Regions from separate parts of the Enterobacter sp. UNJFSC 003 genome, predicted to be linked through region 1. Evidence: predicted binding sites of a transcription regulator. Region 1 holds the regulator's gene; the other holds the start of a gene.
What was found. Region 1 encodes PhoB, which activates phosphate uptake and scavenging genes when phosphate is short. Its sites were predicted from a motif close to CTGTCATAAAACTGNCNNAT; they were not measured.

Region 2: a site for PhoB is predicted at 1,621-1,640, ahead of pstS (phosphate ABC transporter substrate-binding protein PstS). Genes of this name have one in related genera too.

The regions. Positions count from the first base shown of each region.
Region 1 is NZ_JBAKHK010000003.1:330,766-335,763, reverse strand. It holds gene sbcC (exonuclease subunit SbcC) at 1-732, opposite strand, end outside; gene sbcD (exonuclease subunit SbcD) at 729-1,934, opposite strand; gene phoB (phosphate response regulator transcription factor PhoB) at 2,122-2,811, shown strand; gene phoR (phosphate regulon sensor histidine kinase PhoR) at 2,833-4,128, shown strand; gene brnQ (branched-chain amino acid transporter carrier protein BrnQ) at 4,538-4,998, shown strand, end outside.
Region 2 is NZ_JBAKHK010000005.1:226,950-231,947, reverse strand. It holds gene glmS (glutamine--fructose-6-phosphate transaminase (isomerizing)) at 1-1,408, shown strand, start outside; gene pstS (phosphate ABC transporter substrate-binding protein PstS) at 1,729-2,769, shown strand; gene pstC (phosphate ABC transporter permease PstC) at 2,850-3,809, shown strand; gene pstA (phosphate ABC transporter permease PstA) at 3,809-4,699, shown strand; gene pstB (phosphate ABC transporter ATP-binding protein PstB) at 4,747-4,998, shown strand, end outside.

The DNA of each region.
Region 1 (4,998 bases):
TTTCTGATGGCTTTGCTGCTGTGCCAGCAGGGTTTTCTCTTCGTCAGTGAGTACCTGCAAACTTTGCTGCAACTGTTGCTGCTGCTCTTCGCTCAGCAGGACAACGCCCGCGGCCTGCGCTTCGCACATCTCCAGGGTATTGCGAGCGGCCTTGTGCTTCTCAAAGACCATCGCTGAAATCTGCCCATAGATCTCGGTACCGGTTAGCTCTTCCAGCAGCTCGGCGCGATCGCTCGGTTTGGCGTTGAGGAAGGCGGCAAATTGTCCCTGGGAAAGCAGCATCGAACGGGTAAAACGGCCATAATCCAGCCCGGTGAGCGCTGCGGTCTGCTCCAGCTTATCCGTGACTTTGTCGGCGAGGATTTTACCGTCCGCGCAGCGCGCCAGTTCAACGCGCGGCGCCTGCAGGTTTCCGTCCGGCTGGTTGCGCGCCCGGTTTTGGCTCCAGAAGGCTCGGTAGGCGGTGCCTTTCACCTCAAATTCAACTTCTGCCAGACACTCCGCGGTATCGCGCGTCATCAGGTCGTTCTGTGCTTGAGAAACTTTCTGCAGGCGCGGCGTCTCGTGGTAGAGCGCCAGACAGATGGCGTCGAGCAGGGTCGTTTTTCCGGCACCGGTGGCGCCGGTAATGGCGAACAGTCCGTTGCTGGCAAAGGGTTCTGCGGTGAAGTCGATTTTCCACTCGCCCTTGAGGGAGTTAAGGTTTTTCAGACGCAGGCTGAGAATTTTCATGCGTTTTCTTCCTCGTCATTGAGCGCCTGCAGGGTATGGGTGAATAATTCGTTAAGCCGCGCGCGTTTCGCATCGTCGATCTCTTCCTGAGATAACCGGCGTTCAAATACCTCTTCAACGGTGAGTTCGCTGAGCGTTTCTCGCTGTGCGCTGAGCAGGATTTTCTCACGCTGTTCGCGGCTGCGGCGCACCAGTAAAACCTCGACCGGCAGGTCTTCCGTTAGGGCCTGAATTTTACGCTGCATATCGTGCAGGTAGTCATCGGTGGTGATTTCGATATCCAGCCAGACGGGGGGAGCTTGCTCTACGCCACGCCACTGCTCAAGCTGAGCGGTAATGGCGGCCAGATCGCCTTTCAACACCGCCAGCGGCTGGGTTACGGGCACCTCCAGCGACGCAACGGCACTGAGTTTGCCCTCGCTAAAGCTCACCAGATGCACGCATTTGGCTTTGCCGGTTTCATCAAAGCTGAGGGCGAGGGGCGAGCCGCAGTAGCGAATGTGCTCGCAGCCGCCGATTATCTGCGCGCGGTGAATATGCCCGAGCGCAATGTAATCGGCAGGGGGAAAGTTTTGTGCCGGGAAAGCATCCAGCGTACCAATATAAATGTCACGTACCGCGTCACTTTTACTGGCTCCGACCGTCGTCAGGTGCCCGGTAGCGATCACGGGGATAGAGTGTTCACCGCGCAGGGTACAGGCATCAGCGTATTGCTGGTGATAATAGTCGGTAATGCTCTGCAACAGGTGCTGCTGTTTTTCTCCGCCGGAGAGCCCCGCCTGGCTTTGCACGATATCGCGGGGGCGCAGGAACGGAACCGGGCACAGCACCGCGCCCGGCGTGCCATCGCGTTTATTTAGGATCTGCGGGGCATGACCGGCGCTGGCGACCACGGTGGTATTGAGGAAGGCCAGAATGTCGCGAGATTCGTTCAGCGTTGCGACGGAGTCGTGGTTTCCGGCAACAATCACCAGATGACAACCCGTCTGCTGGAGATTGACCACAAAACGGTTATATAACTCACGTGCATAACTTGGCGGCTGACCGGTGTCAAAAATATCGCCTGCCACAATAATCGCGTCAACGTCCTGCGCCAGGGCGGTATCCAGCAGCCAGTTCAGGAACGCTTCATGTTCAGCGGCGCGGCTTTTGCTGTAAAAATTTTGACCCAGATGCCAGTCCGAGGTGTGAAGTAGGCGCATAAGAGATCCGTGGCGAAAAATGATGATGGGGATTATAAACTTTCAGAGAACGGAAAATAACCGCTGTAATAAAACAACGGTTTGCCATTTATGGTGGTAATGTTTTTCATAAATCTGTCATAAATCTGACGCATAATGACGCCGCATTACAAACTTGTAACTTAAATAAGATAAGACAGGGCAAAGTATGGCGAGACGTATTCTGGTCGTAGAAGATGAAGCTCCAATTCGTGAAATGGTGTGCTTCGTGCTCGAACAAAATGGCTTCCAGCCGGTTGAAGCGGAAGATTATGACAGCGCGGTGAACCAGCTGAATGAACCCTGGCCCGATCTGATTCTGCTTGACTGGATGTTGCCTGGCGGCTCCGGTCTGCAGTTTATCAAACACATCAAACGTGAAGCGATGACCCGCGATATTCCGGTTGTAATGCTCACGGCGCGCGGTGAAGAAGAGGATCGTGTGCGCGGCCTGGAAACCGGCGCGGACGATTACATTACTAAACCGTTCTCGCCAAAAGAGCTGGTTGCTCGCATCAAAGCGGTGATGCGCCGTATTTCACCGATGGCGGTGGAAGAGGTGATTGAAATGCAGGGGCTGAGCCTTGACCCCACCTCACATCGCGTGATGACCGGTGAAAACCCTCTCGATATGGGGCCGACTGAATTTAAGCTCCTGCACTTCTTTATGACGCATCCGGAACGTGTTTACAGCCGCGAACAGTTGCTGAATAACGTCTGGGGAACTAACGTCTATGTCGAAGACCGGACGGTCGACGTCCATATTCGCCGCCTGCGTAAAGCGCTGGAACTGAGCGGCCACGATCGCATGGTGCAGACGGTCCGCGGCACGGGTTATCGTTTTTCGACCCGTTTCTGAACAATGACAGGAGTGTGACGCGTGCTGGAACGTCTGTCATGGAAAAGGCTCGTCTTTGAACTGATCTTATGCTGTATTCCGGCCTTCATTCTGGGGGCCTTTCTTGGATATTTACCGTGGTTTTTGCTGGCATCGGTTACAGGATTACTGATCTGGCATTTCTGGAATTTACTGCGCCTCTCCTGGTGGCTATGGGTTGACAGAAGTATGACGCCTCCGCCGGGAAGCGGAAGCTGGGAGCCGCTTCTGTACGGTCTGCATCAAATGCAGATGCGTAATAAAAAGCGCCGTCGCGAGCTGGGAAGCCTGATCAAACGCTTTCGCAGCGGGGCGGAGTCGCTGCCGGATGCGGTGATATTGACCACGGAAGAAGGAACCATCTTCTGGTGTAATGGTCTCGCGCAACAGCTGCTGGGCCTGCGCTGGCCGGACGATAATGGTCAGAACATCCTTAACCTGCTGCGTTATCCCGAGTTTACGCAGTATCTGAAAAAGCGTGACTTTACGCGCCCGCACAATCTTAAGCTCAACAATGGGCACCATCTTGAAATTCGCGTGATGCCCTACAGCGATCGGCAGTGGCTGATGGTGGCGCGTGATGTCACCCAGATGTACCAGCTTGAAGGGGCGCGACGTAACTTTTTTGCCAACGTCAGCCACGAGCTACGCACGCCGCTGACGGTGCTTCAGGGTTATCTTGAGATGATGCAGGAGCAAACGCTGGAAGGGGCACCGCGTGAGAAAGCGCTGCATACCATGCGCGAGCAAACGCACCGGATGGAAGGCCTGGTGAAACAGCTTCTGACGTTGTCTAAAATTGAGGCAGCACCCACTCTTGCGCTCACAGACACCATTGATGTGCCGATGATGCTGCGGGTGGTCGAGCGAGAAGCGCAAACCTTAAGTCATAAAAAACATGAGCTTACATTTGAGGTAGAGAACACCCTGAAGGTGCTCGGTAGCGAAGACGAACTGCGAAGCGCCATCTCTAACCTGGTGTATAACGCGGTAAATCACACCCCTGAAGGGACGCACATTGTGGTGCGCTGGCAGCATACCTCAACGGGTGCCGAGTTTAGCGTTGAGGACAATGGCCCCGGTATTTCGCCTGAGCACATACCGCGCCTGACCGAGCGATTCTACCGGGTGGATAAAGCCCGTTCGCGGCAGACTGGGGGAAGCGGGCTGGGCCTGGCCATTGTTAAGCACGCGGTTAATCACCACGAAAGCCGACTCGATATTCAGAGCACGCTGGGCAAAGGAACCCGTTTTAGCTTCGTCATCCCGGAACGATTAATTGCCAAAAACAGCGCTTGAATTCAGGCGCGTCACTTTTCCTTGCCACGGGCCAGTCATTGCTGGCCCGTTTGCTTTGCAGTCAAGTAAAACCCGAGTGAATATTATACGGTTGATGTTTTTTTGTTCGCATGATTAGCCATGGGTTTTTCTTATACTTAGCGGATTGTGCTGGTTGGTATTTTCATGCTGGCATATTGTTCTGGTTTTACGATCCCTCCTTGCCTTTAAACGTTATAAGCGTTTAAATTGCCCCCCAGATACTGTCAGACCGACTGTATTTGCGTGGTAAATCGAAAAACTATTCTTCGCCACGCCAGGACGGGAGCATATCCCGCTGAAATTGAGCAAATTTTCCGCTGTATTGTCCCGTCAGGGATGGCGGAGATCTCAACGTTTTCAACACCACATCCACAGGCAGTAAGGTTTTATGACCCATCACTTGAAATCGCGTGACATCATCGCGCTGGGCTTTATGACATTTGCGCTGTTCGTTGGCGCAGGTAACATCATTTTTCCTCCAATGGTTGGCTTACAGGCGGGTGAACACGTCTGGACCGCTGCATTTGGTTTCCTGATCACTGCCGTGGGTCTCCCGGTTCTGACCGTTGTCGCCCTGGCGAAAGTCGGCGGCGGTGTGGATAGCCTCAGCACCCCGATTGGTAAAGTGGCGGGCGTTCTTCTGGCTACCGTCTGCTATCTCGCCGTTGGCCCGTTGTTTGCCACGCCGCGTACCGCGACCGTTTCCTTCGAAGTGGGGATTGCCCCGCTGACCGGCGACGGCGCGATGCCGCTGTTTATCTACAGCCTGGTCTATTTCGCTATCGTTATTTTGGTTTCCCTTTATCCGGGCAAGCTGCTGGATACCGTGGGCAACTTCCTGGCACCGCT
Region 2 (4,998 bases), on a different contig from region 1:
GCTGCGTGAAGCGGTTCTGCGCGCTATCCCTCAGCTGCGCGGTGCTTACGGTACGGTGATCATGGACTCCCGCGACCCCTCCACGCTGCTGGCTGCGCGTTCCGGTAGCCCGATGGTCATTGGTATGGGGATGGGCGAAAACTTTATTGCTTCCGATCAGCTGGCTTTGCTGCCGGTTACCCGTCGCTTCATCTTCCTGGAAGAGGGCGATATCGCGGAAGTAACTCGCCGTAGCGTGACCGTATTCGATACCAAAGGCGAGCAGGTGAAGCGCACTGAGATCGAATCTAACCTGCAGTACGACGCGGGCGACAAAGGCGCTTACCGTCACTACATGCAGAAAGAGATTTACGAGCAGCCGAACGCCATCAAGAACACGCTGACCGGGCGCATCAGCCACGGTGAGGTTGATCTGAGCGAGCTGGGTGCGAACGCGAATGAACTGCTCGGCAAGGTTGAGCATATTCAGATTGTGGCCTGTGGCACCTCTTACAACTCCGGTATGGTGTCTCGCTACTGGTTTGAATCCCTGGCCGGCGTGCCGTGTGACGTTGAGATTGCCTCGGAATTCCGCTACCGCAAATCTGCGGTGCGTCGTAACAGCCTGATGATCACCCTTTCCCAGTCGGGTGAAACGGCGGATACTCTGGCCGCCCTACGTCTGTCTAAAGAGCTTGGCTATTTAGGTTCGCTGGCCATCTGTAACGTTCCGGGCTCTTCGCTGGTGCGTGAATCCGATCTGGCGCTGATGACCAATGCGGGCACAGAAATCGGCGTAGCGTCGACCAAGGCGTTTAGCACGCAACTGACCGTTCTGCTGATGCTGGTGGCGAAGCTGGCGCGTCTGAAAGGCGCTGATGCGGCTGTTGAGCATGACATCGTGCATGGCCTGCAGGCGCTGCCGAGCCGTATTGAGCAAATGCTGTCTCAGGACAAACGCATTGAAGCGCTGGCGGAAGCCTTCTCTGACAAACATCACGCCCTGTTCCTGGGTCGTGGCGATCAGTATCCTATTGCGCTGGAAGGCGCACTGAAGCTGAAAGAGATCTCCTACATCCACGCTGAAGCCTACGCCGCAGGTGAGCTGAAACACGGCCCGCTGGCGCTGATTGATGCAGATATGCCGGTTATCGTTGTGGCACCTAACAACGAACTGCTGGAAAAACTGAAATCTAACATCGAAGAAGTTCGCGCCCGTGGCGGTGTACTGTTTGTATTCGCCGATAAAGATGCCGATTTTGTCAGCAACGACAACATGCACATCATTGAGATGCCACATGTGGAAGAGGTTATTGCACCGATCTTCTACACTGTTCCGCTGCAGCTGCTGGCCTATCACGTTGCGCTGATCAAAGGCACCGACGTTGACCAGCCGCGTAACCTGGCGAAATCTGTTACCGTAGAATAATCACTTCTGGCTCCACCTTCTGGTGGAGCCTTTTATCCTGCCTGGCTTGTTTTTAATCAACTCTTTTGCGTTTTTATTTATGACAATCTGTCATCTTCAGCTACTTTTTCAGTGTCACATAAAGAAAATATCACTGAAAACATATCGTCATGTTAATGCTTAACCTACTGATAATTAACAACAGTTTTGCTTTTTTTTAAGTGAAACTTTCGTTGTCATAAAACTGTCATAATTCGTACATTTATCTGTCACCTGTTTGTCCTATTTTGCTCATCGTAGCCACTTAAACAATGATTTACGAAATCCTTGCAGGAGACATTATGAAAGTTATGCGTACCACTGTCGCAACTGTTGTCGCCGCGACCTTATCTCTGAGCGCTTTCGCTGCTGGAGCAGCAGCAAGCCTGACAGGCGCTGGTGCAACCTTCCCTGCGCCGGTGTATGCCAAATGGGCTGATACCTACCAGAAAGAAACCGGTAATAAGGTTAACTATCAGGGTATCGGCTCCTCCGGTGGCGTAAAACAAATCACCGCAAACACCGTTGATTTCGGCGCATCAGATGCTCCACTGTCTGATGACAAACTGGCGCAGGAAGGCTTGTTCCAGTTCCCGACCGTGATCGGCGGCGTTGTGCTGGCTGTTAACATCCCAGGCCTGAAATCAGGCGAGCTGGTGCTGGACGGCAAAACGCTGGGTGATATCTACCTGGGCAAAATCAAAAAATGGGATGACGAAGCCATTACTAAGCTGAACCCGGGCGTAAAGCTGCCTTCGCAGAATATCGCTGTGGTTCGCCGTGCTGACGGTTCCGGTACCTCCTTCGTGTTCACTAGCTACCTGGCAAAAGTGAACGAAGAGTGGAAATCGAAAGTCGGCTCCGGCTCAACCGTTAACTGGCCAACCGGTCTGGGCGGTAAAGGTAACGACGGTATCGCCGCGTTCGTACAGCGTCTGCCGGGCTCTATCGGTTACGTTGAGTACGCTTACGCCAAGCAGAACAACCTGGCGTACACCAAGCTGGTCTCTGCTGACGGTAAACCTGTTAGCCCAACCGAAGAGAACTTCGCTAATGCCGCTAAAGGCGCTGACTGGAGCAAATCCTTCGCGCAGGACCTGACTAACCAGAAAGGTGAAGAAGCATGGCCTATCACCTCTACGACCTTCATTCTTGTCCATAAAGAGCAGAAGAAGCCGGAGCAGGGGGCTGAAGTGCTGAAGTTCTTTGACTGGGCATATAAAAATGGCGGCAAACAGGCTAATGACCTGGACTATGCCAGCCTGCCGGACAGCGTGGTTGAGCAGATTCGTGCTGCATGGAAGACCAACGTGAAAGACAGCAGCGGTAAAGCATTGTATTAATTTAGTATTCGACGAAAATGGCGGGTGGCGCTTGCGCTTACCCGCCGATTTCGTAAACGCGTTTAACAGAAGAGTGATTTATGGCTGCAACCAAGCCTGCATTTAACCCTCCGGGTAAAAAAGGTGACATGATTTTCAGCGCGCTGGTGAAACTGGCTGCGCTGATTGTGCTATTGCTGCTGGGCGGCATTATTGTGTCTCTGATTTTCTCCTCCTGGCCGAGCATCCAGAAATTTGGATTCTCCTTCCTGTGGACCAAAGAGTGGGATGCGCCGAATGATATCTATGGGGCACTGGTACCCATTTATGGCACGCTGGTGACCTCATTCATTGCTCTGCTGATTGCGGTTCCGGTGAGCTTTGGTATTGCCCTGTTCCTGACAGAACTGGCACCCGGCTGGCTGAGGCGTCCACTGGGTATTGCCATCGAACTGCTGGCGGCTATTCCGAGTATCGTCTACGGCATGTGGGGTCTGTTTATCTTTGCCCCGCTGTTCGCAACCTACTTCCAGGAGCCGGTCGGCAATGTCCTTTCTGCCATTCCGTTTGTTGGCGCTCTGTTTGCTGGTCCGGCATTCGGGATTGGTATTCTGGCTGCAGGCGTGATCCTCGCCATTATGATTATCCCGTACATTGCGGCGGTGATGCGCGATGTCTTCGAACAAACCCCGGTGATGATGAAAGAGTCGGCCTACGGCATCGGCTGCACTACATGGGAAGTTATCTGGCGCATTGTCCTTCCGTTCACCAAAAATGGTGTCATCGGGGGCGTGATGCTGGGCTTGGGTCGTGCACTGGGTGAAACCATGGCGGTGACCTTTATCATCGGTAACACCTATCAGCTCGACAGCGTATCGTTGTTCATGCCGGGTAACAGCATCACCTCTGCCCTCGCGAACGAATTCGCCGAAGCGGAATCCGGGCTGCACGTTGCGGCGCTGATGGAGCTGGGTCTCATCCTGTTTGTTATCACCTTCATCGTGCTGGCGATTTCCAAGGTGATGATTATGCGTCTGGCCAAAAATGAGGGGGCGCGCTAATGGCAACTCTCGAAATGCAAAGCAGTGCGGATCTGGCAGAATCTCGCCGCAAAATGCAGGCAAAGCGCCGCATTAAAAACCGTATTGCGCTGACGCTCTCAATGGCGACCATGGCGTTCGGTTTGTTCTGGCTGGTCTGGATCCTGATGTCCACAATAACCCGTGGCATTGACGGTATGTCGCTGGCGTTGTTCACCGAAATGACCCCACCACCCAATACCGCCGGTGGTGGTCTGGCAAATGCCCTGGCGGGCAGCGGCCTGTTGATTCTGTGGGCAACGATTTTCGGTACGCCGCTTGGCATCATGGCGGGGATTTACCTCGCTGAATATGGCCGTAAATCCTGGCTGGCTGAAGTCATTCGCTTTATTAACGACATCCTGCTCTCTGCGCCATCTATCGTCGTCGGCCTGTTCGTTTACACCGTGGTGGTCGCGCAGATGCAGCACTTCTCCGGCTGGGCGGGGGTGATTGCGCTGGCGCTGCTGCAGGTGCCTATCGTCATTCGTACAACCGAGAACATGCTGAAACTGGTGCCAGACAGCCTGCGTGAAGCCGCTTACGCATTGGGTACGCCGAAGTGGAAAATGATCTCCGCGATTACGCTGAAGGCGTCTATCTCCGGGATCATGACCGGTATCCTGCTGGCGGTCGCCCGTATCGCGGGTGAAACGGCCCCGCTGCTGTTTACGTCGCTCTCCAACCAGTTCTGGAGCACGGACATGATGCAGCCGATCGCCAACCTGCCGGTGACGATCTTTAAATTTGCGATGAGTCCATTCGCGGAATGGCAGCAGCTGGCCTGGGCCGGGGTGCTGATCATCACCCTTTGCGTACTGTTGCTGAATATTCTGGCGCGCGTCATTTTCGCGAAGAAGAAACACGGTTAATTTTTTACGGCGCGGCACATCGCGGCGCCGAATGAGGAAATGAGTCAATGAGTATGGTTGATACTGCCCCGGGTAAGATTCAGGTTCGTGATTTGAACTTCTACTACGGCAAATTCCATGCCCTGAAGAATATCAACCTGGATATCGCGAAGAACCAGGTCACGGCATTCATCGGTCCGTCTGGCTGTGGTAAATCCACCCTTCTGCGTACCTTTAACAAAATGTATTCGCTCTATCCGGAGCAGCGCGCCGAAGGTGAAATCATTCTGGATGGCGAAAACATTCTGACCCAGGCCCAG